DNA from 4 places in the Vibrio hyugaensis genome. Region 4 is predicted to be linked to each of the others. Evidence: predicted binding sites of a transcription regulator. Region 4 holds the regulator's gene; each other region holds the start of a gene.
The links. The regulator CRP, encoded in region 4, controls carbon source genes, mostly activating them, when cyclic AMP is high. The targets are predictions, from matches to a motif close to TGTGANNNNNNTCACA.
Positions count from the first base shown of each region.

Region 1: deoD (purine-nucleoside phosphorylase) is a predicted target of CRP. The motif match lies at 2,940-2,955, and genes of this name have one in related genera.
Region 2: C1S74_RS14385 (NupC/NupG family nucleoside CNT transporter) is a predicted target of CRP. The motif match lies at 3,784-3,799, and genes of this name have one in related genera.
Region 3: recB (exodeoxyribonuclease V subunit beta) is a predicted target of CRP. The motif match lies at 4,694-4,709, and genes of this name have one in related genera.

Region 1 covers NZ_CP025795.1:1,812,880-1,820,942, forward strand. Annotated here, with positions in the region: gene phrB (deoxyribodipyrimidine photo-lyase) at 1-909, opposite strand, end outside; gene C1S74_RS25060 (MerR family transcriptional regulator) at 933-1,736, opposite strand; gene C1S74_RS25065 (YbgA family protein) at 1,726-2,676, opposite strand; gene deoD (purine-nucleoside phosphorylase) at 3,074-3,784, shown strand; gene C1S74_RS25080 (lactate dehydrogenase) at 3,853-5,322, shown strand; gene C1S74_RS25085 (hypothetical protein) at 5,495-6,979, shown strand; gene C1S74_RS25090 (GGDEF domain-containing protein) at 6,963-8,063, shown strand, end outside.
Region 2 covers NZ_CP025794.1:2,909,352-2,917,414, forward strand. Annotated here, with positions in the region: gene C1S74_RS14365 (DNA polymerase III subunit psi) at 1-330, shown strand, start outside; gene rimI (ribosomal protein S18-alanine N-acetyltransferase) at 343-798, shown strand; gene prfC (peptide chain release factor 3) at 1,102-2,691, shown strand; gene C1S74_RS26425 (DUF5363 family protein) at 2,812-2,979, shown strand; gene C1S74_RS14380 (TatD family hydrolase) at 2,966-3,739, shown strand; gene C1S74_RS14385 (NupC/NupG family nucleoside CNT transporter) at 3,944-5,227, shown strand; gene deoC (deoxyribose-phosphate aldolase) at 5,808-6,584, shown strand; gene deoA (thymidine phosphorylase) at 6,684-8,012, shown strand.
Region 3 covers NZ_CP025794.1:2,990,384-2,998,446, forward strand. Annotated here, with positions in the region: gene C1S74_RS14725 (DUF3413 domain-containing protein) at 1-412, opposite strand, end outside; gene recC (exodeoxyribonuclease V subunit gamma) at 779-4,255, shown strand; gene recB (exodeoxyribonuclease V subunit beta) at 4,807-8,063, shown strand, end outside.
Region 4 covers NZ_CP025794.1:2,502,400-2,510,462, reverse strand. Annotated here, with positions in the region: gene C1S74_RS12415 (TIGR02444 family protein) at 1-269, shown strand, start outside; gene C1S74_RS12410 (hydrolase) at 635-1,642, shown strand; gene C1S74_RS12405 (YheU family protein) at 1,708-1,920, shown strand; gene C1S74_RS12400 (phosphoribulokinase) at 2,045-2,914, shown strand; gene crp (cAMP-activated global transcriptional regulator CRP) at 3,154-3,786, shown strand; gene C1S74_RS12390 (DUF1338 domain-containing protein) at 4,018-4,809, opposite strand; gene astD (succinylglutamate-semialdehyde dehydrogenase) at 5,072-6,529, opposite strand; gene astA (arginine N-succinyltransferase) at 6,558-7,577, opposite strand; gene C1S74_RS12375 (aspartate aminotransferase family protein) at 7,686-8,063, opposite strand, start outside.

The sequences.
Region 1 (8,063 bases), on a different replicon from region 4:
TGGAATGAAGCCCTTTCCTCTAACAAGCTTTGGCTCAAACACCAATAAGTGTTGGTAAAACTCTCGCCAGATGATTTCACTCAACCACGTTGCTTTACCTTCAGTTAGGTCAGGTAGAGGGTTCTCCGCATAAAGTCTTGCGATACATTGTCGTGGTGATAACGCACCAATAGCTAAGTAAGGAGACAGTTGGCTAGTACCATCTACCGCAGGGAGATCCCTTTCTGCTTGATAAGCGTCGCTGCGCTCCCGCGCAAACTCTCTCAACTGTTGAACAATGTCGCTGGTTGACACATGCCAGTGCTCACTAGACTCACGCGAATAAGAGAAAGTAACCTCGGCATGGTAACGATCGGCTTGAACCGATTTGAGCAAATCTTCAGACACCTCAGCTTGAGGCTCTGGTTTCGACACCATTGGCATCTGGAATTTGAGCAACCAAGCGCGTTTGAATGGCGTGAATACTTTGAAGTACTCACCCTGCTTGTTCAACACGGTCGTTGGTGCATGGACGCACTTGTCGTGGAAGGCTTCAAAGATGACTTCTCTTTCAGACAGAGCACTAGCAACTTCTCGATCCAACGCTTGCTCGTTCACCTCATAATGGATATTCGCCATAACTCTCGTCGCACCCAAAGACGTCGACCATCCCTCAATCACCTCAGTCACGTCAGCAAACTTGGGTACTTCTTTATATAAAAACGGGATGTTGAGTTCAGCAAGTTCTTCATCAAGATGCGCCAAGCGTCGTGCGATTAAATCCGCCTGCATCGGAGCCATATGATGTTCTTGCCATTGTTCCGGAGTTGAAACAAAACAGGCAACAACTGGTTGCCCTGAATCTAGCGCAGCCTTGAGTGCTGTGTGATCTAACGTTCTTAGGTCTCGTCGAAACCAAACCAGGATCATGTCGTCTCCTTACGAGGGGGATGTTAGCCAGCGAAGTGCACTTTCTCGATAACTTCAGAGAACTGAACTTGCTCTGGGAATTGCGTTTTAAGTGCAGTTAACGCTTCCACTTGTTTCATTGGCAATGCTTTGTTTGAGAAGAAGTGAATCTGCTGGTATCGAGTTACAACCTCGTGCTCGATAAGCCCAGATACATCTTCTACTTTATCAATCAAGGTAATGTGATAGCCCTGTTCGCATAATTTAGCCGCTTGAATCCAGCTTTCCGCGTCGCGAGCTTGTTCAAAACTGATCAACAAGCACTTACCTTTTGAAGAAGCCTTGTTCTCTGAATCGATGACCAAAGCAAGGCGTGCAATCAGACAAGTTTGAAACAACCCCAGTTGCAGTGTTCGCAATGAAGTCTTCACCAAGTCGATAGCTTCAAATACGGGGTTCGTCAGTTGGTCGATAACAATATCTAGCGGATATTCCTTTAGTACGCTGGCGAGAATGGTTTCTGCTTTGCCTCGATTAAGCTGCGATAACGCCTCTAACATGGCTCCGACTTCTTCTAAACGCTGTGCTTCTTGAGAAAAGTCGATGTCCGCTTCTTGTCCCAGCAAACCTTTGACTTTACCAATCGCGACACCTTTAGATAGCCAGCCTTGTATTTCTCGTATCGTATCCAAATCTTGCTGCCTGAATAATCGATGCCCTTTCTCCGTTCTTTGCGGTTGGATTAGGTTATAACGCCTTTGCCAAGCGCGAAGCGTAACGGGCTTAACACCCGTTAGCTCAGATATATCTCGAATGGCGTAGAGTTTTTCTTCTTGGCTACAATCCATAACGCAATCTCATCTCCTGTGGATACGGTTCTAAAAATTTTTGTTTCTGCAAGTACGCATCTGGGTACGTATTGAGATAGTGCTTAATAAGAGTTAACGGGGCAAGCAATGGTAACAACCCTGTGCGATAGTCACTAATCACTGTGGCAAGTTCCGCTTTCTCATCACTGGTTAATGAGCGCTTGAAGTAGCCTTGTAAATGCATCAGTACGTTCGTGTTGTTCTTGCGGCTCGCACGATTTTGTAGTGCTTTCATTAAACCCAAACGATATTCATTGTAGAAATCGTCGATTTCATAGTTCGCGACCTCCGCAACCAGTCGGCCTAGAGAGCGATAAGACTCTGGGTGGTGCGCCATCAGCGTTAACTTGTAACGTGAGTGAAAGTCGATGATCTTGCCACGCGTTGGTTCTCCCTCCATCGACTCATAAAAATCATTGAGGCAGTAAACTCGAGTAATGAAGTTCTCTTTCAATACTGGGTCATTCAAACGACCATCTTCTTCTACTGGCAACCACGGCATTTTTTCCATCAAGGTTTTGGTGTACAAGCCAATGCCTTCTTTCGCAGCACTGTTCTTACTGTAAACCTTCACACGCTCCATGCCGCAAGTCGGAGACTTCGCGCATACGATGTAACCGCACAGTTGCTCACCTTGAAGCTCGTTCACTTTGTTTTGCGAGTACGTCAGCATTTCATCGGTATGATCGTTTTCAGGATTTTTGGTTTCGACCAATGCAATGCGCTCTTCGTTACTGACTAGGCGAATGGTAGGACGTGGTACTGACATACCCACTCCAACCTCCGGACAAACCGGTACGAAGCTAAAATATCCATCCAGTTCTTTGGTTACAAAGTTGCTGATTTTATGCCCTGAGTCGAAACGTACACGCTCTCCTAGCACACAAGAACTGATACCTACTTTGATTGAAGATTCCATGATGACGCATCCCTATACAAAATGTTTTGTTGTATAACTTATAGCAATTCAAGTTGAATTGTACAAGAAAATAAATTGTACAACCTGATCGTTTTACCCAGAGATTCAGAGATTCGATCAATAAGAACTCAGAAAAATATTGTGCTTCGAAACGTTTTTTTGTGCACACAATCGACAATTCGCTCAAAAGCAAATCGATTGCCTTTTTGCTTTCAACAGATTTAGTTATCAACAGAATATTTAAACACTAAAACCGACCGTTTTGTGACTTAACTCTCAAGCCCCCTTTGTTCGTCCCGATATTATTGCCTCAACGAAAACGAACAAGTTCAACAGAATTGGTAATAGCATTCTATAATAGAGGCGTTTTACCAGAACAAAACTTTGGAGAGCACTTATGGCAACCCCACACATCAACGCACAACCAGGTGATTTCGCTGAAACAGTACTAATGCCAGGCGACCCGTTGCGCGCTAAATACATCGCAGAAACGTTTCTAGAAGATGTGAAACAGGTTTGTGACGTTCGCAACATGTTCGGCTTCACTGGCACTTACAAAGGCAAGAAGGTTTCTGTAATGGGCCACGGTATGGGTATCCCATCTTGCTGTATCTACGTACACGAGCTGATCGCGGAATACGGCGTGAAAAACGTTATCCGCGTAGGCAGCTGTGGTGCGGTACGTGACGACGTTAAACTAATGGACGTAGTTATCGGCATGGGTGCATCTACAGACTCAAAAGTTAACCGTATCCGTTTCAACAACCACGATTTCGCAGCAATCGCTGACTACGGTCTTCTAGAAGAAGCAGTTAACCAAGCGCGTGCTCAAGAAGTTCCAGTGAAAGTGGGTAACGTATTCTCTGCGGATCTGTTCTACACACCAGAAGCAGACCTGTTCGAGAAAATGGAAAAACTAGGCATCCTAGGTGTAGACATGGAAGCGGCGGGTATCTACGGCGTAGCCGCTGACCTAGGCGCTAAAGCACTGACTATTCTGACGGTTTCTGATCACATCATCCGTGGTGAAAAACTAAGCTCAGAAGAGCGTCAAAAGTCATTCAACGACATGATGAAAGTTGCACTAGAAACTGCAATCAACATCTAAGAAACAAATAAGTAGTAATTTGCAGCCAGTGCCTGACTGGCTGCCTGATTTATCCCGAGGGGGCGATTGTGTCTAACGGCGAACTGCCAAAAGACGCAGATGGGTTACAACTCAACTTTTGTAAAACATTGGCGTGTGACAACTTTGGATTGAGTGATGCGAAACGTTACGTATTGCAACATGCTAACCCTAAACGTCCGGCGATGGTATGCCGTGAATGTGGAGCTTTCCCCCCCTTACTTAACAATCGCGATGTAGTGAACGAGCTTCATCGCCTGCGACACGTTCACAGTGACGGGTTGCCTGCTTGTCGTAACGATGATTGCGACAACTTTGGACTTTCCGTCCACACTCACAAACACCTCTACCACGCTTTCGGGTACAGTGGCGATCGCCAACGTTACCGCTGCAAAGTGTGTCAAAGTACCTTTGTCGATAAATGGTCTGGTGCCAATAAAAAACTTCAGTTCCAAGAGAACTTGATGGGCCTGTTGTTTACCGGTTACTCGGTACGCGAGATCTGCCGTAAGCTCAGCATCAATCCAAAAACTTTTTACGATCATGTTGATCATATTGCTAGCCGTTGCCGCCGTAAACTGGCGACCATTGATGCGCGCTGGGTAAACCATGCCGAGCACTATGAATTAGCATCGAACTATGTTGCCTTGCAACCACACAGTAACAATGGTGTATATTGGATCGCATCAGGTGAAGCGCACTCTGGCTATATTCTGTGTCAACATGTGAACTACTCTTCTAACGATGATGCCGTCGCAACACTCGATCATAATCCTTATGATGAAGTGTCACGTTTTGTGTCTCAGGAATACACTGCCGAGGCAAGTGAAGCACCCGGTGAGCCTTCGAAGAAACTTCGTGAGCGCATCGATCAGAAATATCAAACCATTCTGGCGCGCGGCAACGTAGAGGACCCACTGGGCAACCTTTCGATATTCCATTATCCGTCAAAAGGTGCGTTAATTCGTCCACCTTACACGTCTTATGCCCACTATCTACACGTATTAGATATGTGTTGCCCAGAAAAACGTGTCTCGATTTACATGCCTCAAGATCCCCTGCTCCGCTCTGCCGCGTTGAGCGTGTGTTTATCTCGCATTCAAGAGAAAAACGTAGACTTGATGTATGTTGAAGAAGACGCTAGCTGGGATATGGCCGCACCCTTTGGCAAAGTGGATATTGCTTACATGAGTTGGTGGCGCGATCGCTGGGCGATTTCACATCAATACGAAGCGAACAAGGGCATTTGTTACTTAGCTGGCGACAATAACGAACCTGAATCTTGGTTCAATGTAGCCACTACACGTCACATTCAATTCTATCAAAACCGTTTTCAGCTTCTGTTTGAGAGCTTCATCAACGAGCCACGTCGCAAATTAAGACCTGCTGGGATATTACCTCTTTTAGATATATTCAGAGCTTGGCATAATTTGTGCTATCAAGATAAGCAAGGGCTTACCGCCGCTCAGAGACTGAAAGTAACGGACGCACCTCTGACGATCAAACAACTGCTGTCGTAACTATTTAACACTTTGCTCATTTAAATGTGGAAAATAGATGCTGGCAACGGTATATATTACGGTACCCAATACTTTATTGGTGTAGCATTCTTTCTACACCTGAGATGATAGTCGCATCTAACCACATAATATTTAGGTGTAAATTCCAGTTCGATAGTCATGGATGTGAACGTTGGATAAAAGCCAAATTCAGCTAGAAGCAGAGCTAAACGCCCTCGATGGCCAGATAAAATCTGATCCGGAACGCGCATTTCGAATCGCCGAACAATGCAGAATTCGTGCGGAGCAAATCCTGTTTGTGGATGGCGAAATCCGTGCGTTGATCATTATGGCTCACGCTTGTTGGTGTAGCATGGATTACCGCCACGGGCTCAAGCTGGTCAAAGATGCCTACAGCCTTCAAATTCAACTCGATACCGACGATCATTTACCCGAAATTCTTCATCTCTTCGCTCTACAATACTGGGGACAAGCCAAATACTACTCAGCCCAACAATACTGGATAAATGCGTTAGAACAATCCGCTTTAGTTGATGACATTGAAATCCAAATCGAAGCCCTTATTGGTCTTGGTAACGTATGGCGTATCACAAACGAGCATAAGCTTGCCGCTTCCACTCACGAATTAGCGGTGCAAGTGGCAAACAGCGTCCGTATTGCGTGGCTAGAAGGCAAAGCTCGAATCCTACTCGCATGGGATTATTACTTGCTGAATAACTTCGTTGAAATGTTAACGGTGTTAGAAGGTGCTACCGAGGTACTCCGCGACCATGATGACAATACATGGCAAGCAGAAATATGGGATTTCAAGGGGCTTGCACTACTAGGGTTAGAACGCCTCGATGCAGCAGAAGAAGCCACTCAAAAAGCGCATCAACTCGCGATTGAACAAGACTTAACTTGGATGAAAGCACACTCTTTCATCAGCCGAGCTCGGCTCGAATTGCTGCGAAAAAACACCGAAAGTGCAGCAACTCTGCTGCAATCTGCAGAGCAATCTGCCATGAGCTTTGATAATGGTGAACTACTTAGCCAAATCTGCTTTCAACAATCTCGTGTAGCAGAAGAACAAGGTGATTATGAAGGCGCTTTCCAAGCTTTCCAAAAATACCGCAGATATGCCCTCAAGATGCTCAAGGAGCAAACTCATCGAGTGAGCATGGATAAAGCTCGCGGTTCCAAACGCCAATTAGAACAGCGCGCAAGAAAACTCATCAACCGTATTCGAGCGCAGCATGAATACAATCCAGAAAAACAATTCTCCAACGTGGTTTCGGAAACGTACTGGTGGGAGCAATTGGTCCTGTTCAAAACAGAGCTTAAGCAATCGAACCACGCGATCATTATGATTCGCCATACGGATCCCACTTTCCTTGACGTGTGTACTGAGCTCGTCCATTCATTAACGACGTCCAGCGATTTAATCTCTCGTTTAAGCAGTGATCGCTTAGCCATGCTTATCGCCGAAAAAGATCAAGCAGCAGAAGACTTGTACCGCACGGTTTGCGCAATGTTAGACATTTACCCTTGGGAGCGACGTAGCTTAGCCGGCGCTAAACCGACCCTCTATCTGCAAGATATCCTGACCTTCCCGTTCACGTTGGAGCAATTGGAAGAAAGCCACATTGAGGTAATGAAGAATGGAACAACTGCTTAGTAAAGTAACCGATGCTGGCATGGACCCTTCTTCTGTTACAGGTGAAGAAGCACTGATCCTATGGGAACATATCCGCGTTCATATCGCATCAACAAATCGTGAAAAAGCTCATTGCCACATCATCAGCGCGGAATATCGCAGCAAAATCAAGCAGCTGAGTACCAGCATTGAAGAGCTTAGACAAGCTTTAGACTTACTCAAATTACCTGAAGATGTAGAAGACATTCTTTCAGTCAAAGCAAGCCTGAGCGATCGTTTGGTCGAAAAAGGCGATTACAACGCCGCATTAACGGAATACATCGCTTCCACCAACATTGCGGTGGAATACGGTTATATCGACGAATACGTACTTGCCATTATTGGCATGGGCAACTTGTGTGATGCTTATGGCGACCATAACAAAGCGCTGCGCTACTACCAAAAGATCGACGCGATCGACCATGCCATTGGCAGCCGTTCACTTAGATTGCGTTACAAACTGTATATGTTGGCTTGTTACATCAATTTGCAGCGTATTGGGGCGGCAACGGATCTGCTGAGTGAGTGCGAAGAATTGAGTATCTTGGTCAGTGATAAAAACCTCACCAGTCAAATTCATTTATATCGTGCCAAGCTATTGCGTTTGCAAAAAGAGTGCGACCAAGCCCTGATTGCCATTTCACATATCCAGTATGCAACCGGCAAACAGCATACTCAGTGGCTTTCAACCATGGTAAAGATTGAAACCGCTTACTGCTTAAACGAAATCGGTCACCAATCTCTGGCAAATCTGCTTTTATCCTCGACAGGCAAGCGCATTAATGAGTATTCCTCGCCACTGATCGCCAATCGCTTTTACAATGCAATGAGCCGAGTGTGCTCTTCTCAAGGCCAATTTAAAGAAGCGCTCAACTACGAGAAAAAAGCATTCCGTGTTGAATCCGATCTCATCAAACACATCCCAATCGGTGAGCTAGGTGCTGCCCAATTACGTCGCCTCACTCGCTTTGAGTTACAGCTTAAATTGATTCTTTCTGAGATTGAAAACAAAGAGCTGAAAGAAACCACTAAACAGCACAAAAATACCGTAGCGCAGCTACAACAA
Region 2 (8,063 bases), 410 kb from region 4:
AGATTGGAAGGCTATCAGTCGCCATTATTGGATTTGCAAAGTTCTTGTAAACTCCTATTGGTATCGCCAATGTGTCCTGAAAACGAGACAGCTTTGATGTTTGAGCGTGTATTGAAGAGCATTCAGCTCTCGCTCGCCGATGCGCTGTATTTAGAACCGAGCCGAGTATCTTCTTTAGGCGAGCACGAGTTGGAGTGGGTATGGTTTGCTGGGTGTGAAGTAGATGCAAACGTTAATGCAAAACAACTGACCTCCCCACTACTGAAAGATATTGATGGCAACAACGAACAACGTCGCGCCTTGTGGCAGCAGATCTGTTCGTATTCGTAACGGAGCAAAAGCGTGACGATTCAAATTACGCCGATGGAAGCTAAACACTTAGATCAAGTTTGGCAAATTGAGCAGCAAGCACATTCCCACCCTTGGGCTGAATCACTGGTTCGAGATTTATCGAGTCGAGGTGCTTGTCATCATGTGATGACGGAAGATCATCAAGTATTGGGTTACTTTTATGCGCAGAATATTGTGGGTGAAGTGACCTTACTCAACATCGCGATAGCACCGCACCAACAAGGAAAAGGCCTAGGTCAGAAGCTTTTGGATGCTTTCCTTGAATACTGTGAACAAGCAAAAGCAGAGAGCGCTTGGTTGGAAGTGCGTGAAAGTAACCATCCAGCTATTCATATTTATGAACAAGCGGGCTTTAATGAAGTGGATCGTCGTTACAATTATTACCCAGCCAAAACGGGCAATGGCAAAGAAGATGCCATCATTATGAGTTACTTATTTTTGATTTAGTTTTTAGTCATTACGAATTACCTCATCAAGACTTATGCTATAAATGCGTATCTGACTTCGAGGCTTTTGAATATGTAATAATAATTTTTTGAATTTTTTACATCTCTTTGTGTGGAGCTAGTTTTCCATTGTTGGCGCTAGGGAATGTGAGCCCTAGGGAAAGGGGGGATGAACCGAGCAAATTGAGTTCATGTCTTTCCAGTTTGCTAGCATAGCGATAATAAGCGAGAATACCGCACAATATCGAATAGTAGATATGCTTGCCCATTTTGTGAGCATGAAAGTAACTTAGAAGATTAACTAATGTCAAATCCCCTTTTTTTAGGCGAAGTTTCTAAGCGTAGAACGTTCGCTATTATTTCTCACCCGGATGCGGGTAAAACCACCATTACTGAAAAAGTACTGTTATTCGGAAACGCAATCCAAAAAGCAGGTACGGTTAAAGGTCGTGGTAACGCACAACACGCAAAATCAGACTGGATGGAAATGGAAAAGGAACGTGGTATCTCGGTAACCACGTCTGTCATGCAGTTTCCTTTCAACGATTGTCTGGTTAACCTACTTGATACTCCTGGACACGAAGACTTCTCGGAAGATACATACCGCACACTTACGGCGGTTGACTCGTGCTTGATGGTTATCGATGCGGCGAAAGGTGTCGAGGATCGTACTCGTAAGTTGATGGAAGTTACTCGTCTGCGCGACACACCAATCGTAACTTTCATGAACAAACTTGACCGTGACGTTCGTGACCCAATGGAAGTATTGGATGAGGTTGAAAACGAATTGGGCATGATGTGTGCGCCAATCACGTGGCCAATTGGCTGTGGTAAAGAGTTTAAAGGCGTTTACCACATTCACCGTGACGAAACGATTCTGTACGAATCTGGCCACGGCCATGAGATCCAAGAAGTTCGCATCATCAAAGGCCTAGATAACCCTGAGCTTGACGAGAAAGTAGGTGAAAGCCTAGCCGCAAGCGTTCGTGAAGAACTTGAACTTGTTATGGGCGCTTGCCCTGAGTTTGACCAAGAAGCGTTCCTAACGGGTGAGCTAACGCCAGTTTACTTCGGTACAGCACTAGGTAACTTCGGTGTAGATCATATGCTAGAAGGTCTGACTGAATGGGCTCCAGCACCGAAGACTCGTCAAGCGGTTGAACGTGATGTTGAAGCGACAGAAGACAAGTTCTCAGGTTTTGTATTCAAAATTCAAGCAAACATGGATCCAAAACACCGCGACCGTATCGCATTTATGCGTATCGTTTCGGGTACTTACACACAAGGCATGAAGATGAACCACGTTCGTCTAGGCAAGCAAGTGAGTATCTCGGATGCGGTTACCTTCATGGCGGGTGACCGCTCTCGTGCAGAACACGCTTACGCGGGTGACATCATTGGTCTTCACAACCACGGTACGATTCAAATTGGTGATACGTTCACTCAAGGTGAAGCGTTGAAGTTCTCAGGTATTCCAAACTTCGCACCAGAACTGTTCCGTCGTATTCGTCTAAAAGATCCATTGAAACAGAAGCAGCTACTAAAAGGCTTGGTTCAGTTGTCTGAAGAAGGTGCGGTACAGGTATTCCGTCCACTACAAAACAACGATTTGATCGTTGGTGCGGTTGGTGTGCTTCAGTTTGACGTGGTTGTGGCTCGCTTGAAGTCAGAATACAACGTTGAAGCAATCTACGAAGGCGTTAACGTGGCAACGGCGCGTTGGGTTGAGTGTGGTGATGCGAAGAAACTGGATGAGTTCCAACGTAAGAACCAAACTAACCTAGCGTTGGATGGTGGCGACAACCTAACGTATATCGCACCAACCATGGTTAACTTAAACCTAGCGCGTGAGCGTTTCCCTGATATCGATTTCCGTGCGACTCGTGAGCACTAATCGAATCTAACTCGCTTTATATCGCGTACTAGATCATAAGCCGCCGTTAGCTATACACTTAGCTAACGGCGGCTTTTTATTTGGCGCAACGCGAATTCTATTAGCTAAAAAGGGTGTGTGATGAACTGGTTTAAGAAAGGACTCAAACGCTATGACGATTGGTGCAAAGAAATGGGTCTGACACCAGATCAAAAGCGCAGTTGTGTGCCGTATAAACAAGACCCAGTTCATGAAGACGAGTCTGCTAAAAAAGCAGAGCAAGAGAAAGCAAACAATGAAACTGTTTGATACCCACTGCCATTTTGACTTTGACGTCTTTCAACAGGATTTTGCTCACCAAGTCGACCTCGCTCGTAAACAAGGGGTAGAGCGTATCTTGATTCCGTCTATCGGGCCGAGTAACTGGGCTCGTATTCAAGAGCTGGCCAATCAATACTCTCACCTTTATTACGCGCTGGGTTTTCATCCCTATTTTCTACAACAAGAGTTTGAGCAGTTTGTTCCTGAGCTAGAATCGCTGCTTTCCTCACGCAACCGACAATGCGTTGCGATAGGGGAGTGTGGTTTAGACTTTGCTATCGAGGTTCCCGCCGAGCTTCAAGAGCAGGCGCTCAAATTACAGTTCGAACTGGCAAAACGATTCGAACTACCCGTTATTTTACACAGCCGAAAAGCACACAATCGTCTCATCCAAATGGTCAAAGCCGCTAAGTTGCCGAAAGGTGGTGTGTTGCATGCTTTCTCTGGCAGTTATCAGCAGGCGATGGAATGGGTTCGATTAGGTTTTCTTATCGGAGTCGGAGGGACGATTACCTACCCAAGAGCGAACAAAACACGCGACGCGATTCAAAGGTTACCACTGCAACATCTTGTACTCGAAACCGATGCTCCAGATATGCCTATACTTGGCTATCAGGGCGAACCGAATCACCCTTCAAAACTCATTTATGTCTTAAATGAGCTGTCTGCGTTGCATATAGAAAACAAGCAATCGATTGCGTCTCAGCTGTGGGAAAATAGCAATTCTGCCTTCTCTATATGTGAATAAAATCTAAAGATGGTGTTTAAAAGCGAAAACGTTTTCCTTCTTATTGTGAGATAACTCACAAACGGGAGTGAATCAATGATGAATCTTATAAGAAAGTGTGAGGGTGGCATTACTTTAATTGATTCGGGATGAGTATAATTGCCCCCGCTTTATAGCTCCATTTTGTAACACGCCAATAAATAACTTATAAGGAAGTCATAAACTATGAGCCTGTTTATGAGCCTAGTCGGTATGGTAGTGCTTCTTGCTATTGCATTTGCATTTTCTAATAACCGAAAAGCTATCAACTTTAGAACTGTGGGTGGCGCATTTGCTATCCAATTTATCCTAGGTGCATTTGTTCTTTACGTACCTTGGGGCCGTGATCTACTAAACGGTTTCTCTACTGGTGTATCTAACGTTATCAACTACGGTAACGATGGTTCATCTTTCCTATTCGGTGGTCTTGTTTCAGACAAGATGTTCGAAGTATTCGGCGGCGGCGGCTTCATCTTCGCATTCCGCGTTCTTCCTACACTGATCTTCTTCTCTGCACTGATTTCAGTTCTTTACTACATTGGCGTTATGCAGTGGGTTATCAAGATTCTTGGTGGTGCACTACAGAAAGCGCTTGGCACATCTCGTGCGGAATCAATGTCAGCAGCTGCTAACATTTTCGTAGGTCAAACAGAAGCGCCTCTAGTTGTTCGCCCGTTTGTTCCAAAAATGACTCAATCTGAGCTATTCGCGGTAATGTGTGGTGGTCTAGCGTCTGTTGCTGGTGGTGTACTAGCAGGTTACGCATCTATGGGTGTTCCACTAGAATACCTAGTAGCAGCATCATTCATGGCAGCACCAGGTGGTCTACTATTCGCTAAGATTCTTCACCCAGAGACTGACCAGCCTCACGAAGATATCGAAGAAGCAATGGACGGTGGCGACGACAAACCAGCTAACGTAATCGACGCAGCAGCGGGCGGTGCGGCTTCTGGTCTACAACTTGCGCTAAACGTAGGTGCAATGCTAATCGCATTCGTTGGTCTGATTGCTCTGGTTAACGGTATGCTAGGTGGCATCGGTGGTTGGTTCGGTATGCCTGAACTAACACTAGAACTTATCCTAGGTTACGCGTTCTCTCCACTAGCATTCCTAATCGGTGTTCCATGGGACGAAGCAGTTGTTGCTGGTTCATTCATCGGTCAGAAACTAGTAATCAACGAATTCGTTGCATACTTGAACTTCACACCTTACCTAGGTGAAGGCGCTCAAGTTGTTGCAGCAACTGGTGAAGTAATGTCTGCTAAGACAACAGCTATCATCTCATTCGCACTATGTGGCTTCGCGAACCTTTCTTCTATCGCGATTCTACTTGGTGGTCTAGGTAGTCTTGCACCAAACCGTCGTTCAGATATCGCTCGCATGGGTATTAAAGCAGTTCTTGCTGGTACGTTGTCTAACCTAATGGCAGCGACTATTGCAGGCTTCTGCCTTAGCCTTGCAGCACTATAATTAGAATCGGTTCTTAATATATAGACGCCGTTTTAAATCATGCCCTGTAGCAAGAAATTGCTGCGGGGCATTTTTCGTTTTTCAGGCCTGAAAATTTTATCGTATGTAGGTCGATGCAATTCGCTTACGCAGTCGATGGAATAGGGGCTGGGAAATTTTGAGATACAAACCGTTTGCGCTCTATTTGGTGCTACAGTTTTGCGGTGAAACTCTATAATGTAGTGATCATGAAATGGTGGTTCTGATAACCACTTAATCACAGAGTGAATATTACATGCTCGATGGGCAAATGAATTGCCCTCCAATATCAGTTCCCACAAGCGTTTTATTGTGTGATGTGATATTAAAGACACCGCAATCATAGATTGTTGTGCCATAGGCCAAACTGGTACTGTGCGGTGACAAGGATAGCAATTGGTATATGATTTTTCGCAGTATATGCCGAGTCTTCAGGGAACCAAGTCCGTTCATTAATAGACTGCTTAGCTAAAATCTCACGCTGTCTCTACTTATTGATTATAGTTAGAGAAGTGATGTGAAGCTGAGTAGTGAATTTTTTGAATATTGATCGGAGATAGAAATGAGCGATTTAAAAGCAGCAGCGCTACGTGCACTGAAACTTATGGACCTTACTACGCTAAATGATGATGACACTGATGCAAAAGTGATCTCGCTATGTCATGACGCGAAAACTGCAGTAGGCAACACAGCTGCAATCTGTATTTACCCTCGCTTTATTCCTATTGCTAAGAAGACACTTCGTGAGCAAGGTACGCCAGAAGTTCGCATTGCGACTGTAACGAACTTCCCACACGGTAACGACGATATCGACATCGCTGTTGCTGAAACAAAAGCGGCTGTTGCTTACGGTGCAGACGAAGTAGATGTAGTTTTCCCATACCGCGCTCTAATGGCGGGTAACGAGAAAGTGGGCTTCGAACTAGTTAAGCAATGTAAAGAAGCTTGTGGTGATATCCTTCTTAAAGTGATCATCGAGACAGGTGAACTAAAAGAAGAAGCGCTAATCAAGAAAGCATCTCAAATCTGTATCGAAGCAGGTGCTGACTTCATTAAAACTTCAACTGGTAAAGTGCCAGTAAACGCAACACCAGAATACGCTCGCATGATGCTTGAAGTTATTCGTGATATGGGTGTTGCAGAATCTGTTGGTTTCAAACCAGCAGGTGGTGTGCGTACTGCTGAAGATGCAGCGGCATACTTAGCAATGGCTGATGAAATCCTTGGTGACAACTGGGTTGATGCTCGTCACTACCGTTTCGGTGCATCTAGCCTGCTAACAAACCTACTAAATACATTAGAAGTATCGGACCAAGTCGCTGATCCAACAGCGTACTAATTCCAAAAAAAGCGTCTGAACGGTAGCACCAGCTTTGGTGCTACCAAACCTCTTCTATCCTACTTTTACCATGGCTCATTATGAGCTTGGGAGGCACTAATGTATTTACCACAAGAAATCATTCGTAAAAAACGTGACGGCGAAGTTCTAACAGCCGACGAAATCAACTTCTTTATTCAAGGCGTAGCAAACAACAGTGTATCTGAAGGCCAGATCGCCGCTTTTGCTATGACAATCTTCTTCAATGAAATGACGATGCCAGAGCGTATCGCACTAACGTGTGCAATGCGTGATTCAGGTATGGTTATCGATTGGAGCCACATGAATTTTGGTGGTCCAATTGTCGATAAGCACTCTACTGGTGGTGTGGGTGACGTGACTTCTCTAATGCTTGGTCCAATGGTGGCTGCATGTGGTGGTTTCGTACCTATGATCTCTGGTCGTGGTCTTGGCCACACTGGCGGTACGCTGGATAAGCTTGAGTCTATTCCTGGCTATAACATCACGCCGACAAACGACGTGTTTGGTCAAGTCACTAAAGACGCAGGTGTGGCGATCATCGGTCAAACGGGTGACCTAGCACCAGCGGATAAGCGCGTTTACGCGACTCGCGACATCACAGCGACAGTAGACAACATCTCTCTGATCACGGCGTCGATTTTATCGAAGAAGCTTGCTGCAGGTCTTGAATCTCTAGTAATGGACGTAAAAGTAGGCTCTGGCGCATTCATGCCAACTTACGAAGCATCTGAAGAGCTAGCAAAATCTATCGTTGCGGTAGCAAACGGTGCAGGAACGAAGACAACGGCAATCCTAACGGACATGAACCAAGTATTGGCGTCTTCTGCGGGTAACGCAGTGGAAGTTCGTGAAGCAGTTCGCTTCTTAACAGGTGAATACCGTAACCCACGTCTACTTGAAGTGACTATGGCTTCATGTGCTGAAATGTTAGTACTTGGCAAGCTTGCTGAGAGCACAGAAGACGCACGTGCAAAACTGATGGAAGTGCTAGATAACGGTAAAGCGGCAGAGTGCTTTGGCAAGATGGTTGCCGGTCTAGGCGGTCCTGCGGACTTCGTAGAAAACTACGATAATTACCTAGAGAAAGCTGAAATCATCAAACCAGTATACGCAACTGAAACGGGCGTTGTATCTGCAATGGATACTCGTGCAATCGGTATGGCTGTGGTTTCTATGGGCGGCGGTCGTCGTGTAGCAACAGACGAAATCGACTACGCGGTTGGTTTTGATAACTTCATTCGTTTGGGTGAAGTAGCGGACAGTGACAAGCCTCTAGCGGTGATCCACGCTCGCACAGAAGAGCAGTGGGAAGAAGCGGCAAAAGCGCTTCGCAGCGCAATTAAAGTGGGCGGTGAATACACACCAACGCCAGAGGTCTACCGCCAAATCCGTGCAGAAGATCTTTAATCGAACAAGTAATTACACAAGGCCTACTCAATCATAATTAGAAGCCGAGTG
Region 3 (8,063 bases), 490 kb from region 4:
CAATGTCGCTAATAAAGATCAGCCAACTCATCCAAGAGATTTCAAATACGTCACGACCGCCTTCAAAGAACATGCGGATCAGTAGACCATTGATGTGCAGTTTGTATTGCTGGAAAACGAGGATATCGACTTTCAACATGATCAAGAGTGTGATGGCAATGGTGATCACAACGACTTTGAACATGCGTGTCGGCAAAAAGGACAGCAATAAACAACCCAGCATCAGCGGAAGAGCAATTAAACCCAACCAGCCAAATTGTGTAGCGAGTAAATAATATTTTTGCAGAAAGGTGAGCGGTTCTGCTTGGTTGTTTGACAGCAAAAATGGGTAACAAGCGATCGACAGATAAAGCGCAAAGCAAGCAAAAAATGCAATCAGCCAAGCGCTATTTGAAGAAAATTTGCGCAACATAGTTTTGGTATTCCAGTGCTTTTTCATCCCTATCAAATCAAGAACAAAGTGCGGCTCAGCGTGAAATCAAGATGACTTGAACCCCGTGATTCTTCGCCTTTCACTCAATATTCAATTTGATGGGTATTGTTATAAAAATTTGCGTGAATTATAAAACAGTGTTTTTTATCATGAAATAGTTGTGACTGATGTCACGCTTTGTATTTGCGTGTAAGACGTGACTTACAAATGTCAGTTGCTGGTTATTTGCGCAGAGTTTGAGTGTTCTCTAACCTTTTGTTATTTAAGCTATCGAGATCGCTCTAGGAATAAATGTGGCTGTGCTAAGCTTGCTAGCAGTTTCCATTGGCATTCGGTGCTTCTACTTTGTTTACTGTCTATCACTCCAATCAGGTCGATGTTCTCAAATCACTTCTTGTTGAACTGATTCGCATCAATCCATTAGAAAACCCATTCGAAAAAGAGCAAATTCTGGTGCAAAGCCCGGGTATGTCTCAGTGGTTAAAAATGGAATTGGCGAAAGAGTTTGGTGTTGCGGCAAACTTAGAATTTCCGCTGCCAGCGACTTTCATTTGGGACATGTTCACCCAAGTATTGGCTGATGTGCCTAAGCGCAGTGCCTTCAACAAAGAAGCCATGACGTGGAAGCTGATGCACTTGCTTCCGGGTTTACTAAACGAAGCATCATTCGAACCTTTGGCTCGTTATCTTCAAGACGATAGTGACAACTCCAAGCTGTATCAATTGGCAGAGAAAATTGCCGATATTTTCGATGGTTATTTGGTGTATCGCCCAGAATGGATTGCAAGCTGGGAAGCCGGACAAACGGTGCCTGAACTTGAAGACGAACACCCATGGCAGCCGATTTTGTGGCAGGCGTTGTACGATCACACGGTTACTCTTGGGCAATCGCCTTATCATCGTGCCAATTTGTACGAACACTTCATTGATACGCTAGAAAACTTCAACGGTAACTTTGACCATCTGCCGAAGCGTCTGTTTGTGTTTGGTATCTCTTCACTGCCGCCACGTTACATGGATGCGCTCAAAGCCATTGGTGAACACATTGATGTGCACTTGATGTTTACCAACCCTTGTCGCTATTACTGGGGTGAGGTACGCGACCGTAAATTCCTAGCTCGCCTAGCAGCAAAACATCGTCAGCACGTGGTCTGGCAAGAAGACCATTCTGAAGTACAAGGTGAGAGTGAGCAGTTAAAAGGTTCACTAGAAGAAAACGTGGTGGATGAGCTGCATACCGATGTGGTGGGTAACAGCTTGTTGGCGTCGATGGGTAAACTTGGACGCGATAACATGTATCTGTTGTCGCAGCTCGAATCCCATGAGATTGAAGCTTTTGTTGATGTCGAGCGCGACAGTCTGCTCCATCAACTTCAAGCCGACATTCTTAATTTAGAAGAGCACCAAGACGACGAGCAAATCGACAGCAGCCAGCACAAACAAGTGGTGAGTTTGGGTGATAAATCCCTGAGCTTGCACTTTTGCCACAGCCCAATGCGAGAAGTGGAAGTGCTACACGATCAGCTTTTGGCAATGTTCGATGCCGATCCGACACTGAAACCGCGCGATATTATTGTCATGGTGGCAGACATCAATGCCTACAGCCCAGCGATTCAGGCGGTGTTTGGCAATGCGCCGGGTGAGCGATTTATTCCTTACTCGATTTCAGACCGAACGGCCGACCAAGAAAGCCCAATTTTGGCGGCTTTCATGCAACTTGTTAATTTACCGAATACACGTTGCTTGGCTTCTGAATTACTTGAGTTGTTAGAAACGCCAGCGATTTTGAAGCGATTCGACTTAAGCGAAGATGATTTCCTTCAAGCTAAACAATGGGTGGAAGAATCTGGTATTCGCTGGGGGCTAGATAGCCATACGGGCAGCGAATTTGAACTGCCAGAAACACGCCAAAATACATGGCAATTTGGTATCCAGCGTATGTTGTTAGGTTACGCGATGCCAGAATCTGCCGGTTTGTTTGAAGCGCAAGAGGGTAGCCTCTCGCCATACAATGAAGTGCAAGGTATGGGCGCAGAACTTGCCGGTAAGTTAGCCCACTTTATTCAACAAATTAGCCAATATCGCCGCAAACTTTCCCATGTTCAGTCGATTGATGCATGGCGTGAAACCTTGGTGGCGATGTTGGATGACTTCTTCTCTGTTGAGCTAGAAGGGGAAATGGCGCTTAAGTCGATTCGAGATACCTTAAGCCAACTGAAAGAACAACTTACCGATGCGGCATTTGATGATGCCTTGTCGCCTTCTATTGTAAGCCAGTATCTACAAAACAAGCTGTCAGGAACACGGGTCAGCCAGCGCTTCCTTGCCGGGCAAGTGAACTTCTGTACTCTGATGCCGATGCGCTCGATCCCATTTAGAACCGTGTGTCTGCTGGGTATGAACGATGGGGTCTACCCGCGCTCAATGCCACCAGAAGGTTTTGACTTAATGACGGGTCGTACTAAACCGGGCGACCGTTCACGCCGAGACGATGACCGTTACCTATTCTTAGAAGCCATGTTGTCTGCGCAGCAAAGTTTGTACATCAGTTACGTTGGGCGCTCTATCCAAGATAACACCGAGCGCGTGCCGTCTGTTCTGGTATCGGAGTTGATGGAATATTGCCATCAGAACTACTGCTTAGTGGGCGATCAAGACCAGCCCGTCGATGACTCCGGAGATAAACTACTCAACGAGTTAGTAAACGTACATGCCATGGTGCCATTCAGCCCAAGTGCATTCCAAGGTTCTCACTCAAGCTATGCTAAGGAGTGGATTCCGGCCGCGTTGACCCAAAGCAATCAATCGCAAGGTCATGCGCGTGGCGAGTTTAACCGCGCATTGGATGATTACTTGCTTGGCGCAACCTTCCCAATCGAATTGGATTTGGTGGAATTACAACGCTTCTGGCGTTTACCAGTTCAGTATTTCTTTAACCGCCGTTTGAAAGTGATGTTCGAGCCGCCATTGCCTGTGATGGAAGATGATGAGCCCTTTGTATTAGGCGGCTTAGAAAGCTATCAAATGCGCGATGAGTTACTAGAAACCTTGCTCGAAACCGCCATTACTCAACCGTCCGCAAAAGCAGACGTGCTCAAGCACTTTATGAGTGAGCAACGTGCACAGGGCAAATTACCGGTTGGCGCATTTGGTGATATCGAGTTTGAAACCAACCGCGTGCAAGCTGAAGAGCTGGTGGATAAGTTGGCGTTCTTATCCGGTGCACCGCAAGACGATTTAGAAATCGACCTTACCTTCGATGTGCTTGGTGAAGGAAAAAATATCCGTCTAACCGGTTGGTTAACTCAATGCTATCAATCCGGTTTGATTCGCTACCGCAGTGGTAAAATTCGTGCGCAGGATTACCTTGCTGCATGGATTGATCATCTTGCTATGTCTGCCTCTGGTTATCCGAGAAAGACCCACGTTATTGGTTATGACCGCAAGGAAGGCGCGGTGCATTTAGTTTACCCAGCAATGGCAGACGCTGCGCAAGCGAAACAATTGCTTGCTGAATTAGTGCGTTTGTTTTTTGAAGGCATGACTAAGCCATTACCATATTTCCCGAAAACAGCACTGGCGTGTGTCGAGGCAGGCTTTAGTCGTGGCCACTGGGCTGATGACGAAGAGAAATCGCTGAAGAAAATGGCGGATGCATTCAATGATGGTTACCTGAGCCCAGGCGAAGGAAACAATGCGTATATTTCGCGTATTTGGTCTGCTTGGAATGATGAGCTTGCAGCAGAAGTTCGCACACTGACTGCATTGGTTCTTCAAGGCGCAAGATTGACGGCGATGGATGCTGAAAGTATACCCAAGTAACCTCAAGATGCTTGGTTCAGCGAGATTGACTTGGCTTGTAGGCGAGGCGATGATTTGAAGATCTAGTGGCTCTAAATTAAAAATCGTCAACGAAGTATACGAGCCAAGACAACTCGCCCTTCGGGAGCGTGTCACTGAAGCAATTTCATCGTCAAACAACTTGGAAAGAGCAATCTATTACACAGCGTTGTTTTCCTTGAACTTGAATCAGTGACAACGCTCTGAATCCTGTATCTTGAAGTCACTTGGGTATAAGAATAAGTTGGATTATTTAGATAAAGAAGAGAGTAGGGTGGCCGCCAGAAAATCATTATTTTTTGTAGGGCGTTCGCTGTACGGCCACAAGGTCAGAGGGACCATGATTCGTTTGAGTGTAGCCGCCTGAAAGGCTTGGCTTATCTCGTGAGGCGCATACTAACGGTACTCCGTAATGATAACCGTGAGTGAGATCCCACAAAGGTCTAAATATTCCAACCTATTAGACATATTAATAGAATTTTTAACGATAGATCACAGTTCGATCAGTCGATAATCCGGAGAGATTCAGCGTTATGGCGCAAATGTCAGTTCCAACTCCACTGCAAACCATGACTTTTCCGCTGCATGGTGCAAGGCTAATTGAAGCTTCGGCGGGTACGGGTAAAACCTTTACCATAGCGGGCTTGTATCTGCGACTCCTACTAGGGCATGGCACTGCCGATACGAAGCACCGCGTGCCGTTGACCGTGGATCAAATTCTGGTGGTGACCTTTACCGAAGCTGCAACGGCGGAGCTGCGTGATCGTATTCGTGCGCGTATTCACGACGCGAGGATCGCATTCGCTCGCGGGAAAAGCTCAGATCCTGTGATTCAGCCTTTGTTGGAAGAAATCGAAGATCATAAGCAAGCCGCTGAGATCCTTTTGCAAGCAGAGCGCCAAATGGATGAAGCCGCGGTGTACACCATTCACGGTTTCTGCCAACGCATGCTGACGCAAAACGCATTCGAATCCGGTAGCCGTTTCAATAATGAATTTGTAACGGACGAAAGCCACCTAAAAGCGCAAGTGGTTGCCGATTACTGGCGTCGTAACTTCTACCCTCTGCCATTCGCTTTGGCAGGAGAAGTACGCCAACTCTGGGGCTCGCCATCGGATCTGTTGTATGACATCAGCAATTACCTCACGGGCGCACCGCTAAGTCTCTCTGTTCCTGCAATGCAGGGGAGCCTTGCCGATTTGCATGAGCAAAACCTAAAGCAAATTGATGCTTTGAAAGCCCAGTGGCGTGATAACCAAGATGATTTCCTCGCGTTGATTTCTGATTCCGACGTCAACAAACGCAGCTACACCAAAAAGTCTTTACCGACGTGGCTAGAGGCGGTCAATACATGGGCTGCGACAGAAACCACGGGCTATGACTATCCAGATAAGCTGGAGAAGTTCGCGCAGAATGTGTTACTTGAGAAAACCCCGAAAGGCACTGCACCACAGCACCCTGTGTTTGAGGCGATTGAAGCCTTCCTTGCAAACCCAATCAGTTTAAAAGCGCCGCTATTGGCTCATGCGATTGAGCATTGTCGCGTGATGCTGGCAAAAGCAAAAAATCAGAAGCAATGGTTGTCATTTGATGACTTACTGACTCAGCTTTCTGCCTCGATTGACACCGATGAAACCGCACTACTGACAGAGCGCATTCGCACGCTTTATCCGGTTGCGATGATCGACGAATTCCAAGATACCGACCCACTGCAATACAGTATTTTCAGCCGCATTTATTTGGATAATCCTGAGTGTGGGTTATTTATGATCGGTGACCCGAAACAGGCGATTTACGGTTTCCGTGGCGCGGATATCTTTACCTACATCAAGGCTCGTAACCAAGTTAGTGCTCACTACACGCTTGGTACCAACTGGCGTTCAAGTGCCGATATGGTATTGGCAGTGAACCAGATTTTTGCTCTGCCAGATAGCCCGTTTATTTATGACTCCGACATTCCATTCCATTCTGTGGATTACAGCCCAAGCGCTGACAAACGCGTTTGGACCATGGGTGGTCAAAAGCAACCTGCACTGACTTATTGGCTGCAAGAAGCGGAAGATAAACCATTGCCAAAAGGTGAATACCTCACAACTATGGCAGAGGCGACAGCAAGCCAAATTCAAACCATTTTGACCGCAGCGCAACAAGGTCAAGCGTGCTTGGTTAATGGCGAAAAGCAGAAGCCAGTTAAAGCGGGCGACATTGCAGTATTGGTGCGAACGGGTAGCGAAGGTCGCATGGTCAAACAGGCGTTAGCAGACCAAGGCATTGCTAGTGTGTATTTGTCCAACCGCGATAGTGTGTTTACCAGTTCCGTCGCACAAGACTTACAGCGTTTGCTGCAAGCGGTATTAACGCCAGAAAACGACAGAGCATTACGCGCCAGCTTAGCATCAGAATTGTTCGCTCTGGATGCTGCCAGCTTAGACGCCCTCAACAACGACGAAACTGTGTGGGAAAATGCGGTTAACGAGTTCAAAGAATACCGTAAGCTTTGGGTGCAACGTGGTGTGCTACCTATGCTACGAGCAGTGATCAGCAAGCGCCATATTGCTGAACGTTTGTTGGAAGAAGGGGCGAGCTCACAAAGCGAAAACGGTGAGCGAGTGCTTACCGATCTGATGCACATTGGTGAGTTATTGCAGCAAGCCAGTAACGAATTAGACAGCGACCACGGTTTGCTGCGTTGGTTAGCGCAATCCATCAGCGATGCCGAGCACGGGCTAGGTGGCAGCGATGACCAAATTCAGCGTCTGGAATCAGAGCGTAACTTGGTGCAAATCGTCACCATTCACAAATCCAAAGGTCTGGAATATGACTTGGTCTTCCTACCATTTGTGTTTGGTTACCGAGAAGCAAGTGAAGCCAAATACTACGACGCTGAGAACGATCGTACCGTACTTGATATCACGGGTAACGATGCGTCGTTAAAACAGGCAGATAAAGAACGCCTCGCTGAAGACTTGCGCCTTATCTACGTAGCGCTAACGCGTGCCGTGTATGCCTGCTTTATTGGTGCTTCGCCGCTGCGCAATGGTCGCTCAACCAAAGAGCCAACCGGTGTGCATCACAGTGCGATTGGTTACTTGGTGCAAAATGGTCAAGAGGGTGGCATCAACGACCTGTTTGTGGGGCTGAAAAAGCAGCAAGAGAATCTCGATAACGTGGTGATTTGTGATCCTCCAAAGCAGCAAGACGAGATGTACGTTGCGGAGCAAACCGAGTTGGATGCACTGACAGCTAAAGAGCTGCAAAACCCAATTGATAGAAACTGGCGAATCACCAGTTATTCGGGTTTGGTTAAGCAAGGTTCTCATCATGCTGAACATGACGCCACGATTGAAATCACCGGCTTTGATATCGATTCTTCAGAAGAGCAAGATGAGGCGGAATTGGTTGAGCCAGAACGCTCTATCTTCAACTTCCCACGTGGTGCACGCCCGGGTACCTTCCTGCACAGCTTATTTGAGGAAATAGAGTTTACTCAACCTGCGACGACGGAAGAGAACACCCAAATCATCCTCGGTTTAATGGAAAGTGAGCAGCTTGATGAAGAGTGGCTGCCAATCCTGCAACAGTTGATTGATACCGTGCTGGCAACGCCTTTGGATAGCAAAGCACTGCTGCTCAATCAAAAAGGCCCGGCACAACGTTTGGTTGAGATGGAATTCTTATTACCGATTGAAGTGCTATCTGCACCAGCATTGAACCGCGTGATTCAACGTCATGATCCGCTGTCTGCCAAAGCGGGCGATCTGGGTTTCCAAACCGTGCAAGGCATGTTGAA
Region 4 (8,063 bases):
TTGGTCGAAGCGAAACCCTTCTGCACTCCTACCGTGAGTTACGTCGCCATCTAAAATCGCAAGTCAACGATGCCCTTTATCGCGAAGCACTACAGTTCGAACTGCAGTTAGAAAAACAGCAACAATCCGACCTCGTTGACTGCGTCAACTCATTAAAATTAGTCAGTAACGATGGCGATCCATTAACGCTAAGATATTGTCGGCAGCTCGGTGGTGAGCACCTTCAACAAGCGTTTTCCCTTCCAGTTCCAAAAATTCAGCATCCATAAATCAGTCATAAACCAGTAAAATATCTATACTAAAGCTATATACCCAAGTGACTTCAAGATGCAGTGTTCAGAGCATTGTCACTGATTCGAGATCAAGGAAAGCAGCGCAGCGTAATAGCGAGCTCTTTCCAAGATGCTTGACGATGAAATCGGTTCAGTGACAAGCTCCCAAAGGGCGAGATGATTTGGCTTGCACACTTTGTTATTGATTTTTGATTTAGAGCCACTAGATCTTCAAATCTCTGCCTCGTTTGCAAACCAAATCACTCTCGCTGAAACGAGCATCTTGAGGTTACTTGGGTATAAGGGAATATATTAATAAGTTCTTCGGCGAACATTGAAGGACCATATAAGAGCAGTTAGGTATGACACAATTTTTCGCAGCCGCCGGGATTAAGAACCCGCACCTTCAGACGCTATTACCGCGCTTTATTCGCAAGAAAGCGCTGTTTACGCCTATTTGGCAAACACTCGATACACCGGACGGTGACTTCCTCGATTTGGCGTGGTCCCAGCAGCCAGATTCCGAAGCCGCACGCAACAAACCAATCTTCGTCCTCTTTCATGGCTTGGAAGGCTGCTTCTACAGCCCGTATGCGAACGGTTTGATGAACGCCTTCTCTAAATCGGGTTGGCTTTCAGTGATGATGCACTTTCGTGGTTGCAGTGGTAAGCCAAACAAGAAAGCCCGCGCCTATCATTCTGGCGAAGTAACGGACGCTCGTTTCTTTCTTGAGCAGCTCAATCAGCAGTTCCCCAACAATCCAAAAATCGCAGTAGGGATCTCCCTCGGCGGTAACATGCTGGCGAACTATTTAGCTAAGTACAAAGGTGACCCGATCTTGAGTGCCGCGACGATTGTCTCTGCACCGCTTGATTTAGCGGCATGTGCCAATCGTATTGAGCAAGGCTTCTCGAAGGTCTATCGACGTTACTTACTCTCTTCACTAAAGCGTAATGCACTGCAAAAGCATGACTTAATCCAAGGCGAACTCGCACTGTCGTATAACTCGATCAAACGTGTGACTCGCTTGTATGAGTTCGACGACTTGATCACAGCCCCTCTGCATGGCTTTAAAGACGCACAAGATTATTACGATCAATGTTCTGGCTTAAGCAAGCTGCAACAGATCACTCTACCGACGCTGATAATCCACGCAAAAGACGATCCGTTTATGACGGAAGAAGTGATCCCGAAATTTGTGTTGCCAGATAACATCGATTACCGACTTTATGAGCATGGGGGGCATGTGGGTTTTCTTACGGGAACCGCTCTCAAACCAAAGTTTTGGTTAGAAGAAGCCCTACCTGCTTATTACGAAAGTATCGCTGCGGAGTACCTTTCTGCTGTATCCGTGCCACGAACACAGTAAACTACTTAGGCGCGCCAGACTCCAACCCAAGGCGCGCTTAAACATCATAAAAGTTTGAGGTATTTATGGTCATCCCTTGGCAAGACATCGCGCCAGAAACGCTGGAAAATTTGATTCGTGAATTCGTACTACGTGAAGGCACCGACTATGGCTCGGTCGAAGTTTCACTGCAAAGTAAAATCGATCAGGTCAAATACCAATTAGAAAAAGGTGAAGCACTCATCGTCTTTTCTGAGCTGCATGAAACAGTAGATATTCAATTAAAAGCAAAGTTTTAGACCCTTCACATTTTACCGTACCCCACTCGATGACAAGGGCTTGTTACGTGCTATAGTGGGTTATCGACCGTGCAGCATACGCATGCTGCACTTTACAGGTAAGTAATTTTCGACAAGGTTTGTCATGTCAGCTAAACATCCAATCATTGCGGTTACTGGTTCATCCGGTGCCGGTACCACCACTACATCTGAAGCCTTCCGCAAGATGTTCAATATGATGAACGTCAAACCTGCATGGGTCGAAGGCGATAGCTTTCACCGTTTTACTCGTCCAGAAATGGACGTCGAAATCCGTAAAGCCCGCGAGCAAGGCAAACACATCAGTTACTTTGGTCCACAAGCCAATGACTTTCCGGGGTTAGAAGAGTTCTTTCGTCAGTTTGGTGAAGATGGCACTGGCAGCGTGCGCCGTTATCTGCACACCTTTGATGAAGCGGTCCCATATAACCAAATGCCGGGCACCTTTACACCTTGGCAAGATCTGCCAGAAAACAGTGATGTCTTGTTCTACGAAGGCTTGCATGGTGGCGTGGTGGATGGCGATGTCAATGTGGCACGTCACGTCGACTTTCTAATTGGCATGGTGCCAATCGTCAACTTAGAATGGATTCAAAAGTTCGTCCGTGACACGCGCGATCGTGGCCACTCAAGAGAAGCGGTCATGGATTCGATCGTGCGCTCAATGGATGACTACCTAAACTACATCACCCCGCAGTTCTCTCGAACGCACATCAACTTTCAGCGTGTCCCAACGGTCGATACATCCAACCCACTCAATGCCAAAGGCATCCCAAGTTTAGATGAGAGTTTTGTTGTCATACGCCTTCGCGGCATAAAGAATGTCGACTTTCCTTATTTACTGGCAATGATTGATGGCTCATTCATGTCTCGCCACAATACTATTGTGGTACCGGGCGGTAAGATGAGCTTTGCAATGGAGCTCATAGTAAGGCCGATTCTGCAGCAACTTATCGAAACAGGGAAAATTGGCTAAAAACCTTGCCATCGTAGTGTTTACTTTTCATACCGTGATCATGTGCACAGTTTTGCTTACAAAATCTCAATGATGGCACGATTAAAATCAAGAAATCGTTTTCGAAAAAGGATACTATTTCTAACCGAAACACAAGAGAGCTTGCAGCATATAAAAAGTGCTCTTATTCTAGTAGGCCAATTCAGGCTTAGCTAAAATATGGATAGCGCAAGCGTACCCTGCAGAGGAAGTGAGATATTATGGTTCTAGGTAAACCTCAAACCGACCCAACATTAGAGTGGTTTCTTTCACACTGTCATATTCATAAGTACCCATCAAAAAGCACGCTAATTCACGCGGGCGAAAAAGCAGAGACTTTGTACTACATCGTTAAAGGTTCTGTTGCGGTTCTTATCAAAGACGAAGAAGGTAAGGAAATGATCCTTTCTTACCTAAACCAGGGCGACTTCATTGGTGAACTTGGTCTATTCGAAGAAGACCAAGAGCGTACAGCTTGGGTTCGCGCTAAATCTCCTTGTGAAGTGGCTGAGATTTCTTTCAAGAAATTCCGTCAACTTATCCAAGTTAACCCAGACATCCTAATGCGTCTTTCTGCGCAAATGGCTCGTCGTCTACAAGTTACTAGCCAAAAAGTGGGTGACCTAGCGTTCCTAGACGTAACTGGTCGTATCGCTCAGACTCTTCTGAACCTTGCTAAACAGCCAGATGCGATGACGCACCCAGACGGCATGCAAATCAAGATCACTCGTCAAGAAATCGGCCAAATCGTTGGCTGTTCTCGTGAAACAGTAGGTCGTATCTTGAAGATGCTAGAAGAGCAGAACCTAATTTCTGCGCACGGTAAAACTATCGTTGTTTACGGAACTCGTTAATCTCGATTAACGTTTAAAAAATTTAAAAGCCACCAAATGCAAGTTTGGTGGCTTTTTTGTTTTTAAGAGCTGAGAATAGGGAACGGAAAACAAAGAGCCGAGAATTGGGAACACTGCGTTCCGAGAGCGGACTTCGTCCTTCGAGATATAGCCCTCTCAGATTCCGAGAGTTAAAGCCTCCCGAGGCGAAGCGTTTCCGAATTCATAGGGCATAGCCCGTTCTCGTATCTATTAACCGTTGGTGCTTTCGAAGATCTTATCTGCCGATGCAGCCACAAATCCTGGGTACAACTCACCGTTATCCATTGGATAGCGCTTAGCAAACTCGTAGAAGCCTCCAGGAATCACCTCAACGCCTTCAGTAAAGGTCACTGGCACTTTGTCTGCCATGGTCGATGATTGCTCTAGTAGCACCTCTGGCGTGCCTTTTACTTCACCGCCATTCTCGTTGATGGTGAAACCAGCAGTGCGTAGGTAGTCGTTCACTTGCTTCACTTCTTGATGCTGGTTGAGTTGATTAACGCTCACTGTGAAGTGGTTAGCTCCGTAACCGTGCGCAGCAAGCCAAGAAGCGTATTCACTCTCTTTCGCCAAGGTTTGGAAGTCAGCATAGCCGAGGTTCCACAAACGTCCGCCGTATAAGAAGTCACTGCCTGTCAGTTTAGAAGCATCAACCTGCTCTACCAATTTATGAACAATGGCTTGTAGCTCTGGTGAGCACTCATCCACTTTCAATTCACTGATGAAGACTTTTGGTTGTTTTGGATCTGGGTGCTCAAAATGTTTTGCTACCAGCTTTTTGCTTTCAAATACGTAGTCACCACAGGCTTTGTAGCCCACCGCCAAGAATGGCTTCGCTAACGTTTCAATGCCTAGGGGATCGACATTAAACGTACGTAGAGCAATATGGTCATTAATCAGAGGCTCATCTTCTTGAAGAAGTTGATGGACTTTAGCAGCGGAAGGACAAAGACGTTTAATGTAGTCTTGCCATAGCGATTCAAATAACACATCGGGCGTCATAACGACTCCTTGTTATGCAATGTAGAGTTAGGGGTAAGAGAAGTTGACCGCTCGTTCACAGCCCGGAGGCTGTCCAGAATCACGAACGAGCGGTCATCAACCTGTGACGGTATGTGTGGCATAAGTGCCAGTCAGTCAACACGCACTGGAGAGTCTTAAGCTCGCCTTTGGCGTTTGCCAGCGCGCTTACCAGAATCCTAACTTGGTAAATAGCTCCGGCAGAGAGAAGCGGCGATACTTTGTCACCGCTTCGTTTTCTCTATTACAGGCTTACACCCGGACTCAATGTGGCAGGCAAGACCGCCTCTTGTCCTTCCATTGATGCCATTGGATACGCACAGTAGTCTGCTGCGTAGTAAGCACTTGGACGTAGGTTACCCGACGCACCCGGACCACCAAATGGTGCGTCACCACTTGCGCCCGTTAGCTGGCGATTGCGGTTCACGATGCCGGCACGAATGTGGTCCACGAAGTATTCCCACTCTTGGTCGTCGGTTGAAACCAGACCCGCAGAAAGGCCAAAGCGTGTATCGTTAGCCAGTTCTACCGCTTTCTCTAGCCCTTCGTAGCGCACTACTTGCAGAAGTGGACCGAAGTACTCTTCATCTGGCAGTTCAGCAATGTTCGTCACATCAATAATTCCTGGAGAAACAAACGCCGCTTCGCCTGCTTTCGCTTCAATCAAGCTTTCTCCACCAAGTGCTTGTAGGTTTGCTTGTGCATCCAGAATGAATTTAGCTGCCGCGACCGAAATCTGTGGTCCCATAAATGGCGCAGGTTCTGCAAATGGTTGGCCGACTCTAATATTGAGTGTCGCTTCCACCAGCTTAGTAATGACGGCATCACCCTTGTCGCCAAATGGAATGTAAAGACGACGTGCACAAGTACAGCGCTGACCTGCACTGATGAAAGCCGATTGGATGATGGTATAAACCGTCGCATCTAGGTCGCCGTAGTTATCCGAGATAACCATCGGGTTATTGCCACCCATTTCAAGCGCCAGCATTTTGCCCGGCTGACCAGCAAACTGACGATGCAGAACATGACCTGTGTTTGCACTACCGGTGAACAGCACGCCATCAATGCCTTTCGCATCCGCAAGCGCAATGCCGGTTTCTTTCGCGCCTTGGACGAGATTAATCACACCTTTTGGTAGACCGACCTCTTCCCACAGCTTCATAGCGAGTTCACCCGTCCATGGCGTTTGCTCAGACGGTTTAAAGACAACGGTGTTACCAGCAAGTAGTGCTGGCACAATATGGCCATTTGGCAAGTGACCTGGGAAGTTATAAGGACCGAATACCGCCATCACACCCAGTGGGCGGTGGCGCAATACAATTTGGTTGCCTGCGGCTTCACGTGCAGCTTCACCCGTACGGTCGTGGTAAGCACGGATGGAAATCGCAATTTTACCTGCCATTGCTGCCGCTTCGGTGCGTGTTTCCCAAATCGGCTTACCGGTTTCTTTGGCAATCACTTCGGCGATTTTTTCGCTGTTCTCTTTTACTTTTTCAGCAAAAGCCAGCACGATCGCTTCTCGCTCTGCAAATGGGCGCTTCTTCCAATCAACAAACGCTTCACGTGCCGCCGAAACCGCTTGGTTCACTTGTTCTGCCGTTGCACCGTTGCCTTGCCATATCACTTCTTGGTTGTACGGCGACAGAGACGTAAATCCTTCACCCTGACCTTGTACCCATTCACCTGCAATCCAATGTGTCATTGTTTCTATCCTTAAATTCTGTCGTCAGTTACTGCGGAAGAAGGCGAACAAAATCCCCTTCCTCAACCAAAAGCGCATCAGCAAGTTCAGGAGCCAATACAACGCTTTGCGTTTCAGCGTCGTAAGCCGCTTTTGCAGCTGCAGCACGGAAGTTCTCGAATGATGAGTTACACATCAAGAAGTCTTGTGTACTGGTATGCTCAGAGATTTTGACTTGGGCACGGAACGAGTGACGTACCGATTCGATATTGCGTAGGTCACACTCCACCGTTGGGCCACCATCGAAGATGTCGACGTAACCACGGTTAGTAAAACCTTCGCGCTCAAGCAGCTTCAGAGCAGGACGCGTGTTATCGTGCACCTTACCTATTACGGCTTGTGCTTCTGGGCTTAGCAAGTTGATGTAGATTGGCAATTTCGGCATCAAATCAGCGATAAAACCTTTCTTACCGATACCGGTTAGGTAATCCGCAAGCGTGAAATCGATAGAGAAGAAATGCTCTTGAAGCCATTGCCAGAATGGTGAGTTGCCCTGGTCATCAGAAACACCACGCATTTCAGCAAAGATAGTTTCCGAGAAGCGTTCTGGGTGCTCTGCCATCATTAAGAAACGACACTTAGACATCAGACGCCCGTTCAAGCCACCACGGAATTTCTCGCGTAGGAACAAGGTACAGATTTCGCTGTTACCCGTGTAGTTGTTACCAAACGTCAGCAGCTTAACCACGTTGTTTACGCCAAGCTTTGGTGACGAGTGCACCACTTTACTGATGTGGTAAGAATAGAAAGGCACATCCCAGCCGATCGAAGCTTCAATGCCTGTGGTACCTGCGACTTCACCAGTTTCAGACTCAAAGCCCACCATCAGGTAGCCTTCATCACCGGCTTCATACACATCTGGTTTGCCAAAACTGTACTCTGAATGTTTAATTCGATTGGTTAACAGTTCTTCGTTAACCGGTAGAGATGTAAACCCATGACCAGACTCAACCGCACAAGTGTGCAGCGCGTCATAATCCGACATTGCGATAGGGCGAACTACTAGCATCAATACTCCCTCCAGATGCAAGAAGATCCTAACTATATTGTAGGAACAATACCCCCATCAGAGATCCTTGATGGGGGTTTCTAGGTTGACGATAAACGGGGACCGCGCTTAGACCAGTGTTGCGATCGCTTTGTCCAGCTTCGCCAAACCTTCTTCGATTTCTTGTTGTGTGATAACGAGTGATGGTGTGAAACGTACGACATTGGCACCCGCAACCAATACCATGAGACCTTGTTTACCCGCAGCAACCAGTACGTCACGCGCACGACCTTGCCACTCTTCGTTCAGTGCAGCACCAAGCAGTAGACCTTTACCGCGCACTTCAGAGAAGATGTTGTATTTCGCGTTGATCTTATTTAGACCCTCACGGAACATCGCTTCACGCTCTAGTACACCAGCCAATACTTCTGGTTTAGTCACTTCATTAACGACCGCTTCGGCAACGGCACATGCTAGCGGGTTACCGCCGTATGTCGAACCGTGCGT